Linked DNA regions of Alloyangia pacifica. The protein of the gene in region 3 binds, or shares a complex with, the protein of the main gene of each other region. Links are inferred from orthologs where the notes say so. Each region holds a gene or a part of one and is shown on either strand. Other genes may lie near its edges.

Region 1 (3,068 bases), 230 kb from region 3 along the record:
CCGAGCAGCAGGAGGCCCTTGCGGCGCTCGACGGCGAGTTGCAGCGGCTGCGCCAGGCCAATGACATGCTGATGCGGTCACAGGCCGAGATGCGCGCCGCGCTCGAGGCGGGCATCGGCGAGCCGCATCTGGTCAACCAGGCCATGCTGGCCGAACTCGACTCGCTGCGCGCCGCGCGCGGTGTCGAGGAAGCCGAGGCGCGGGCGCTGCTGGCGGGGCTGACCCCGGTGCTGGCCGCCGCGACCAATCCGGAGGAGCTGTGATGTCGCAGATCGAAGTCGAGATCCCGATCGGCGGTCGCCTCTTCGAGGTCGCCTGCCAGGAGGGCGAAGAGCAATATCTTCAGGCCGCCGCGCGCATGCTGGACACCGAGGCGCAGGTGCTGGTCGGTCAGATCGGCCGCATGCCCGAGGCGCGTATGCTGCTGATGGCCGGGCTGATGCTGGCAGACAAGACCGCCGGCCTCGAGGATCGCCTGCGCGAGACCGAGGACCGGCTGCGCGAAGCCGAAGAGCGCATGGGCGCCATGGCCGCCGAGGTGCGCGCCCTGCGCGATGCCCCGCCGCCTGAAGCCGAGCGCGTCGAGGTGCCGGTGATCCCGCGCAGCCTGACCGAGGCCATGGCCGAGCTTGCCGCCCGCGCCGAGGCGCTGGCAGAGGCGGTCGAGGAAAAGAGCGCGTCCTGACCCGGTCTTCCGAGAGCAGGTGATTTCGAGGAATCCGCGCAGCGGACGGGGCGAGCCCCCTCCGAGCCTGGTGCTCCCGGTGACGCCGGGACGGGGCGTATTGCAAAGACCAGAAGCGCAGGGCGGCGGCCTATAGAAAAAGGGCGGGGAAATTCCCCGCCCTTCGCCATTCTTGGTGGTCCGAGATCAGCGCTTGAGGATCGAGCGGCCGGCGTATTCCGCCGCTTCGCCCAGCATTTCCTCGATGCGGATCAGTTGGTTGTACTTGGCGAGCCGGTCTGAGCGGGCCAGCGAGCCGGTCTTGATCTGGCCGCAGTTGGTGGCGACAGCGAGGTCGGCGATGGTGGCATCCTCGGTCTCGCCCGAGCGGTGCGACATCACGTTGGTGTAACGCGCGCGGTGAGCCATATCGACGGCCTTCAGCGTCTCGGACAGGGTGCCGATCTGGTTGACCTTGACCAGCATGGAGTTGGCCACGCCCTGATCGATGCCCATGGCAAGGCGCTCGGGGTTGGTGACGAAGAGATCGTCGCCGACCAGCTGAACCGATGCGCCGAGTTTCTCGGTCAGCAGCTTCCAGCCTTCCCAGTCATCCTCGGCGCAGCCGTCCTCGATCGAGATGATCGGGTAGTCTTCGCAGAGCTTGGCAAGGTAGTCGACGTTCTGGGCGGAGCTGAGCGAGAGGCCTTCGCCCTTCATCTCATACTTGCCGTCCTTGAAGTATTCGGTCGAGGCGCAGTCGAGCGCGAGGTAGATGTCCTCTCCGGGCTTGTAGCCGGCCTTCTCGATGGATTTCAGGATGAAGTCGAGCGCGTCCTTGGTCGAGGCCAGCTCGGGCGCAAAGCCGCCCTCGTCGCCGAGACCGGTCGACATGCCCGCCGCCGAGAGTTCCTTCTTCAGCGTGTGGAAGATCTCGGAGCCCATGCGCACGGCTTCGCCGATGCTGGTCGCCGAGACCGGCATGATCATGAATTCCTGAATGTCGATCGGGTTGTCGGCATGCTCGCCGCCGTTGATGATGTTCATCATCGGCACCGGCAGGACGCGCGCCGAGGTGCCGCCGACGTAGCGATAGAGCGGCTGGCCGGTGAACTCTGCCGCCGCCTTGGCCACGGCGAGCGACACGCCGAGGATGGCGTTGGCGCCGAGCCGGCCCTTGTTGTCGGTGCCGTCGAGCTCGATCATCGCCATGTCGATGGCCAGCTGCTCGGTGGCGTCAAAGCCGACGATGGTTTCGGCGATCTCGCCGTTGACTGCGGCCACCGCCTCGAGCACGCCCTTGCCCATGTAGCGCGCCTTGTCGCCGTCGCGCTTTTCCACGGCCTCGTGCACGCCGGTCGAGGCGCCCGAGGGCACCGCGGCGCGGCCCATGGTGCCGTCTTCCAGCGTGACGTCGACTTCGACGGTGGGGTTGCCCCGGCTGTCGAGGATCTCGCGGGCGTGAATGTCGATGATGATGCTCATGGGTCCCTCGCAAAGGAATGGGTTCGCGACGAGCTATAACAGGGGTTCGGCAGATGTAAACAATGACGGTAACGCTAACATAGCCTATTCCCATGGGGTTGCGCTAACAACTCCATGGGCTTGCAGGATTGTTTTTTGCCCCTGGGGAAATGGCCTCTAGGTTTTTGCTGCAGACGCATAGGCAATGATCAGCAGGAAAGGCCGCGAGAGGGGTGCCGAGGGGAGGACGGTGCCGCGCGGACGTGATGCATGGAAGACGAACTCAGCCAGATCGGCCAGCAGGTGGCCGACATCTCCGAGCTCGACCAGCTCGAACAGCAGGTGGCGGACTTTTCGGAGACGGTCGAGGCGATCATCCCTGTGTTGCCGGGTTGGGTGATGCCCACGGCGGTGCTCGGGGTGGCCTTCATGGTCGGGGTGCTGGCGTTCCGGCTGGTCTTCGGCCTGCTGACCCGGATGGTGGAGAAGCGCGAACTCTTCTGGCGCAGCCTCGTGTCGCGCACCCGCCGTCCGCTGCGCATGGGTCTGGTGGTGTTCTTCCTGGCCATAGGCGTGGCGGTGGCGCCGCTCGATGCGACGTGGCGCGACCTCGCGCAGCACGCGCTGCTGATCGCCTTCATCGTGCTGGTGGCCTGGGTGGTGCACACCGCGCTGCACATCTGGACGACGGTGCGGCTTAGGAAATTCTCGCTCGATGCCGAGGACAATTTCCTGGCGCGCAAGCACGTCACGCAGAGCCGCATCCTCGTGCGTCTTACCGGCTGGCTGATCCTCATCGTCACCATCTCGGCGATCCTGATGACCTTTCCGGGGGTCCGCCAGTGGGGCGTGTCGCTTCTGGCCTCGGCGGGGGCGGCGGGCATCGTGGTGGGCTTTGCCTTCCAGCCGGTGCTGAAGAACCTGATCGCCGGCATCCAGC
Region 2 (3,082 bases), 680 kb from region 3 along the record:
AGCCGATGCTTGTGCCCTATTTCGAGGCGCTCCGCCTCGACGAGGTCACCCTCTGGGACGAGACCCGCACCTCCTCGCTGGACTGCCCGGTCGAGGCGCTGCACCGCGACGAGCCGCCGGTGGCCCTGATGGATGCGCCGATTTCGGCGATCTCGGCGCCCGGGCTGCTGCTGAGCTGGTCGCAGGACCAGGTGACCGGCCTACTGGCCCTCACCGAGGAGATGCGCCAGAAAGTCGACCCTGCGCGTCACCTCGAAGGCTTCTGGGCCGGAGCGGGCACCTCGTCTCTGGTGCTGGATCAGCCTCGGGCCCCTGCCCTGCTGCACTGAAGCCGGACACGGGCGCCGCGCGCCGCGGCGAGTGCCCCCCCCCCAACAGAAACCGCCCCGACCGAAAGGCCGGGGCGGTTGTGCATTTCAGCGAGGGCCGAGGCCGCGGATCACTCCGCGGTCTCTTCCTTCTTGTCCGCTGCCAGCTCTTCGCCGGTTTCCTGGTCGACCATCTTCATGGCGAGGCGCACCTTGCCGCGATCGTCGAAGCCAAGCAGCTTCACGTAGACTTCCTGACCTTCCTTCAGCACATCCGACGGATGGTTCAGGCGGCGGTTCTCGATCTGGCTGACGTGCACGAGGCCGTCGCGCTTGCCGAAGAAGTTCACGAAGGCGCCGAAATCGACGATCTTCACGACCTTGCCCTTGTAGACGGCGCCCTCTTCCGGCTCTGCCACGATCGAGTAGATCATGTCATAGGCCTTCTGGATGGCTTCACCGTTGGCCGAGGCGATCTTGATCACGCCATCGTCGTTGATGTCGACCTTGGCGCCCGACACTTCGACGATCTCGCGGATCACCTTGCCGCCCGAGCCGATCACTTCACGGATCTTGTCGGTCGGGATCTGCATGGTCTCGATGCGCGGGGCGTGGACCGAGAAATCGCCGGCTTCGGTGAGGGCCTTGGCCATCTCGCCGAGGATGTGCATCCGGCCGTCCTTGGCCTGTGCCAGCGCCTGTTTCATGATCTCGGGGGTGATGCCCGCGACCTTGATGTCCATCTGCAGCGAGGTGATGCCGTTCTCGGTGCCTGCGACCTTGAAGTCCATGTCGCCGAGGTGGTCCTCGTCGCCAAGGATGTCGGTCAGCACCGCATACTCACCGTCGTCTTCCAGCACGAGGCCCATGGCCACACCGGCCACCGGCGCCTTCAGCGGAACGCCTGCATCCATCATCGACAGCGAGCCGCCGCAGACGGAGGCCATCGAGGACGAGCCGTTGGATTCGGTGATCTCGGACACCACGCGGATGGTGTAGGGGAAGTCGGTCGGTGCCGGCAGCACGGCCTGCAGCGCGCGCCATGCCAGCTTGCCGTGGCCGATTTCACGGCGACCCGGCGAGCCAACGCGCCCCACTTCACCCACCGAGTACGGCGGGAAGTTGTAGTGCAGCAGGAAGTTCGAGCGGAAGTTGCCGTGCAGAGCGTCGATGATCTGCTCGTCGTCGCCGGTGCCCAGCGTGGTCACGACCAGCGCCTGGGTTTCGCCACGGGTGAACAGCGACGAGCCGTGGGTCCGCGGCAGGACCGAGGTTTCCGACACGATCGGACGGACCTGGTCGAGCGCGCGGCCGTCGATGCGGCGCTTGTTCTTCACCACGTCCGAGCGCAGCACGACCGACTCGAGCTTCTTGATCGCCGAACCGAGGTTCGCGTCTTCGAGCTGCTCTTCGCTCAGCTGTGCCTTGATCTCTTCCTTGGCGGCCGACACGGCGGCGACGCGCGCCTGTTTGTCGGTGATCGCGTAGGCGGCCTTCATCTTGGCTTCGCCCAGACCCTTCACCACTTCGAAAAGCTCCGAGTAGTCGGGCGCCTGGAAGTCGAAAGGCTCTTTCGCGGCGGATTCGGCCAGATCGATGATCAGGTCGATGACGGGCTGGATCTGCGCGTGCGCAAAGGTCACGGCCCCCAGCATCTCGTCTTCGGTCAGCTCGTAGGCTTCCGATTCCACCATCATCACGGCGTCCTTGGTGCCGGCGACGACGAGGTCGAGACGCTGATCGGGGTTGTTGCGCAGCCCCTGCATGTCGTCGACGGTCGGGTTCAGCACGTACTCGCCATCGGTGTAACCGACGCGGCAGCCGGCGATCGGACCCATGAAGGGCACGCCCGAGATGGTCAGCGCGGCCGAGGCGGCGATCATCGCCACGACGTCGGGGTCGTTGACCAGATCGTGCGACAGCACGGTGCACATCACCAGCACTTCATGCTTGAAGCCGGGGACGAAGAGCGGACGGATCGGACGGTCGATCAGGCGTGCGGTCAGCGTCTCTTTCTCGGTCGGACGCGCCTCGCGCTTGAAGAAGCCACCGGGCACCTTGCCCGCGGCATAGTATTTTTCCTGGTAGTGGACGGTCAGCGGGAAGAAATCCTGGCCCGGCTTCGGTTCCTTCGCGAAGGTCACGTTGGCCATGACCGAGGTCTCGCCGAGCGTGGCGATGACGGTGCCGTCTGCCTGACGGGCAACCTTGCCGGTCTCGAGGGTGAGGGTTTCCTCGCCCCACTGCATGGATTTCGTCGTTACGTTGAACATGTAGCGTATCCTGTAAGGGAGCACTCCCGGCCCTCCGGGTCTCCCGTTCCTATGGTGGCCCCATTGCCACCGCTCCCTATCCTCTTGCATGTGCCCGGGAGCCAAAGGCGTCACGTCTCAGATGGGGCGCGCATACAGGAGAATCCGCCTTTTGGGAAGTGATAAGCGCGGCGCGCCCTCGGACAGGCCGGGGACCGCCCCCAGGGCGCAAGGCCCGAAACGCAAAACGCCCGCTCCAGAGGAGCGGGCGCTGCGACTTCCGTATCCTGCGCGGATCAGCGGCGAATGCCGAGGCGCTGGATGAGGTCGGTGTAACGTGCCTCTTCCTTGCCCTTCAGATAGTCCAGCAGCTTGCGGCGCTGAGCCACGAGCTTCAGAAGGCCACGACGCGAGTGGTTGTCCTTCTTGTGGGTCTTGAAGTGCTCGGTCAGGGTCGTGATGCGGCTGGTGAGGATGGCAACCTGGACTTCGGGCGAACCGGTGTCGCCTTCCTTGGTTGCG
Region 3 (3,577 bases):
TGGCAGGGAGCAGGCTTGCGTCGATGATCTCGATTCCGAACATGCCCTCCGAATAGGCGATCAGGCGCGCCTCGTCACGCGGCAGCGCCTCACGTCTGCGTTCCCCGGCTGAAATGATGTGCGCGGGCCACGCCCCGCCCGCGCCGCCCGCCCCGCAAGCGACGGTTCCTGAACGCAAAACGCCCCGGCGCTCGGGCCGGGGCGTTTTCTCTAGCTCTGTCGGCGGGGCCTCAGCGGCTCCACCAGCCCCTGCGCTTGGGCTTGGACGCGTCGTCCGCCTCGGCGGCGACGGGCTCCGGGGTGCGCTCGGGCTCGGGCTCGGCCTTGGCCTCCTCGGCGACGGGCACTTCAGCGACCTCTTGAGCCACCTCGTCGGCAACCGGGGCATCGCCCTCGGTTTCGACCGGGGTGTCCTTGGACGTTTCCGCGGCGGCCTCTGCAGGCGCCTCAGCGACCGGTGCATTGACGGCGGTTTCGGTCACCTCTGCGGGCGCAGCCGCCTCTTCGGCAACCGGTTGTTCCACCGGTGTCTCTGCGGGGGCCTCGGCTTCGACAGGCGCTTCCACCGCAGCTTCGACCACACCCGGTTCGGGCTGGGCTTCGACCGGGGTTTCAGCCGGCGCTTCCTCAGCGGCGACCACGGTCACCTCGGGCTCGGCCTTCTTTCGGCTGCGCGAGCGGCGGGTCCGCTTGGGCTTCTCGGCGGACGCCTCCTCGGCGGCGGGAGCATCCGCGGCTTCGGCTTGAGCCGGAGCCTCTGCCGGAGTTTCTGGCGCAGCCTCGGCGACCTCCTCGGCGGCCACTTGGCGCACCGCTTCGCCGTGCGCCTCGGGCTTGGCCTCGCTGTTGCCCTCGTCGTCAGCACCGGTCTCGTCGCCGTTCTGACCATCCCGGTTCTTCGACCGCGAGCGGCGGCGGCGGCGGCGGCGCTTCTTGGGCTTGCCGTCGGAATCCTCGTCGCTGGACCCATTGTCGCCGGACCCATTGTCGCTGTCGGTCTCGGACTGTGCCTTGGCTTCGGCCTCCGCCTCGATCAGTTCCTCGTCCTCGTCTTCCTCGCCGGGGTAATCCTCGTCGACTTGGTCCATGAGCGAGGCGGTCGCCGAGACCACCGGCGCAACCACTTCGGGCACGTTGCGCGTCGCGGTCTTGAACTTCTCCATCGAGAAGTCGGGGCTGACGAGATGCGTGTCCCCCTCGATGCGCACGGCCATGCCGTAGCGCGCCTCGATCTGGGCGACGTGTTCGCGCTTTTGGTTCATCAGGTAGTTGGCGATGCCCACCGGGCATTTCACCAGCACCTCGCGGGAGCGGCGGCGCACGCCCTCTTCCTCGATCTGGCGCAGGATGTTCAGCGCCATGTTGTCATCCGAGCGGATCAGGCCGGTGCCGTGGCAGGCCGCGCAGGGCTGCGTGGTGGCCTCGATCATGCCCGGGCGCAGGCGCTGGCGCGACATCTCGAGAAGGCCGAAGCCCGAGATGCGGCCGACCTGGATGCGGGCGCGGTCGGTCTTGAGCTTGTCCTTCAGCTTCTTCTCGACGGCGGCGTTGTTCTTGCGCTCTTCCATGTCGATGAAGTCGATGACGATGAGGCCGGCAAGGTCGCGCAGACGCAGCTGGCGCGCCACTTCTTCGGCGGCCTCCAGGTTGGTCTTCAGCGCGGTCTCCTCGATCGAGCCTTCCTTGGTGGCCCGGCCCGAGTTCACGTCGATCGCCACCAGCGCCTCGGTGACGCCGATCACGATGTAGCCGCCGGATTTCAGCTGCACGGTCGGGTTGAACATGCCGCCGAGGTAGGTCTCGACCTGGTAGCGCGCGAAGAGCGGCATCGGGTCGAGGTAGTGCTTCACGTTCTTCGCGTGGGACGGCATGATCATCTTCATGAAGTCCTTGGCGTTGCGGTAGCCGCGCTCGCCTTCCACGTGCACCTCGTCGATCTCGCGGTTGTAGAGGTCGCGGATCGAGCGCTTAATGAGATCGCCCTCTTCGTAGATTTTCGCGGGCGCCACCGATTGCAGCGTCAGCTCGCGGATCTGCTCCCAGAGGCGTTGCAGGTATTCGTAGTCGCGCTTGATCTCGGTCTTGGTGCGCTTGGCGCCGGCGGTCCGGATGATCAGCCCCGCGCCTTTCGGCACGTCGATGCTCTGCGCGATCTCCTTCAGCTTCGAGCGGTCGGCAGCATTGGTGATCTTGCGCGAGATGCCACCGCCACGGGCGGTGTTCGGCATCAGCACGCAGTAGCGACCGGCGAGCGACAGATAGGTGGTCAGCGCCGCGCCCTTGTTGCCGCGCTCTTCCTTGACGACCTGCACCAGCAGGATCTGGCGGACCTTGATCACTTCCTGGATCTTGTACTTCCGCGCCCGCGGCTTGCGCGCCGGGCGGATGTCTTCCTCGGTGTCGTCGTCGGCGACGGACTCGATGCTATCATCCGACTTCGCCGCGTCGAGCTCGTGGTCATCGTCCTGATCGTCGGCCTCGGGCGCTTCGTCCGGCGCCTTGAGATCGGTCTCTTCGGCGACGGGCTCCTCGACCGGGGTTTCGGCCACGGTTTCCATCGGCGACAGACCTTCGTCGTCGCGCGTGTCGAGAACATCATCCCCGAGGTCGATGGTTTCCATGCCCGAGATGCCCTCGGACACGTCGCCCGAGACCTCTTCCGAGACTTCGCCGGTGACCAGCTTGTCGCCGGTGCTCGCCTGCTCCGCCTTGCTGCGCGAGCGCGAGCGGCGGGTGCGCGACCGCGCGTTCTTCGAGCGCGACTTTTCCTTGTCGTCCTCGTCCTCTTCGGCCGCCAGAGCAGCCTCTTCCTCCATCAGCGCCTGACGGTCGGCAACGGGGATCTGGTAGTAGTCGGGATGGATTTCCGAGAAGGCGAGGAAGCCGTGGCGGTTTCCGCCGTAATCCACGAAGGCTGCCTGCAGCGAGGGCTCGACCCTGGTGACTTTCGCCAGGTAGATATTGCCTGCTAGCTGGCGCTTGTTTTCCGATTCAAAATCGAATTCCTCGACCTTGTTTCCGTCGACCACCACAACGCGGGTCTCTTCCGCGTGGGTGGCATCGATGAGCATTTTCTTTGCCATGTTTTCCGTGTGCACGGCACATGCGCCAGAAACCCGGGCGGAGCCGGGCTGCGAGGTGATGTGGCGTGGCTTGTCTGGGCGGTGAGCGGCGCGCAGGCACGGGAAGACAATCTGTCTTCGCCCAGGTGCCTGATCTGCGTCGCGCGCTTCATCGCGGTTCTTCTCCGACACCGTCAGGGCGAAACGCCTCGCGGTGCCTTGTTGCGGCCCGTCGCCTTGGGCGGTCCGGGCAATGTGCTTGGCCTTGCGGCCTGATCGGTCTGCCCGGGGTCCTGTGGCGGACGGCTCCGAAGCAGCGAAACTCTTTGGCACAGTGTCACGCGGATGGCGCAAAACCCACTGGCCTAATGGGTACCATAGGGGAATCGCCGCCCCAATGACAATATGGAATGTGACGGCTGCATGATTTCATCCACAGGGCTGCCGCCATCTCGCGCGGTCGCGGCGCCCCGCCTTAGACACCCGCCCTGCCCGCCGCGGACCCCGGTGATCCC

What was found. The genes of interacting proteins can lie anywhere in the genome.
Region 1: the proteins of CEW88_RS08135 (region 3) and eno are in contact, whole or in part, in a solved structure (PDB 2FYM), measured with the Escherichia coli proteins. The link is inferred for Alloyangia pacifica from one-to-one orthologs.
Region 2: the proteins of CEW88_RS08135 (region 3) and pnp are in contact, whole or in part, in a cryo-EM structure (PDB 9QH0), measured with the Escherichia coli proteins. The link is inferred for Alloyangia pacifica from one-to-one orthologs.

What each region holds. Positions count from the first base shown.
Region 1 is NZ_CP022189.1:1,465,723-1,468,790, forward strand. What follows is about bases 11-2,948. They hold eno (phosphopyruvate hydratase), read right to left. Parts: upstream 2,150-2,948; coding sequence 872-2,149; downstream 11-871. Other genes in these bases: CEW88_RS07035 (hypothetical protein), read left to right, coding at 11-263; CEW88_RS07040 (cell division protein ZapA), read left to right, coding at 263-685; CEW88_RS07050 (mechanosensitive ion channel family protein), read left to right, coding at 2,399-2,948. Also shown: more of CEW88_RS07035, read left to right, coding at 1-10; more of CEW88_RS07050, read left to right, coding at 2,949-3,068. UniProt on the Escherichia coli protein: Catalyzes the reversible conversion of 2-phosphoglycerate (2-PG) into phosphoenolpyruvate (PEP). It is essential for the degradation of carbohydrates via glycolysis.
Region 2 is NZ_CP022189.1:2,373,201-2,376,282, forward strand. Bases 11-2,962 are described here. They hold pnp (polyribonucleotide nucleotidyltransferase), read right to left. Parts: upstream 2,582-2,962; coding sequence 440-2,581; downstream 11-439. Other genes in these bases: CEW88_RS11435 (hypothetical protein), read left to right, coding at 11-329; rpsO (30S ribosomal protein S15), read right to left, coding at 2,857-2,962. Outside these bases: more of CEW88_RS11435, read left to right, coding at 1-10; more of rpsO, read right to left, coding at 2,963-3,082. UniProt on the Escherichia coli protein: Involved in mRNA degradation. Catalyzes the phosphorolysis of single-stranded polyribonucleotides processively in the 3'- to 5'-direction. Also involved, along with RNase II, in tRNA processing.
Region 3 is NZ_CP022189.1:1,693,920-1,697,496, forward strand. What follows is about bases 31-3,477. They hold CEW88_RS08135 (Rne/Rng family ribonuclease), read right to left. Parts: upstream 3,084-3,477; coding sequence 231-3,083; downstream 31-230. Other genes in these bases: CEW88_RS08130 (cytochrome c biogenesis CcdA family protein), read right to left, coding at 31-43. Also shown: more of CEW88_RS08130, read right to left, coding at 1-30. UniProt on the Escherichia coli protein: Endoribonuclease that plays a central role in RNA processing and decay. Required for the maturation of 5S and 16S rRNAs and the majority of tRNAs. Also involved in the degradation of most mRNAs.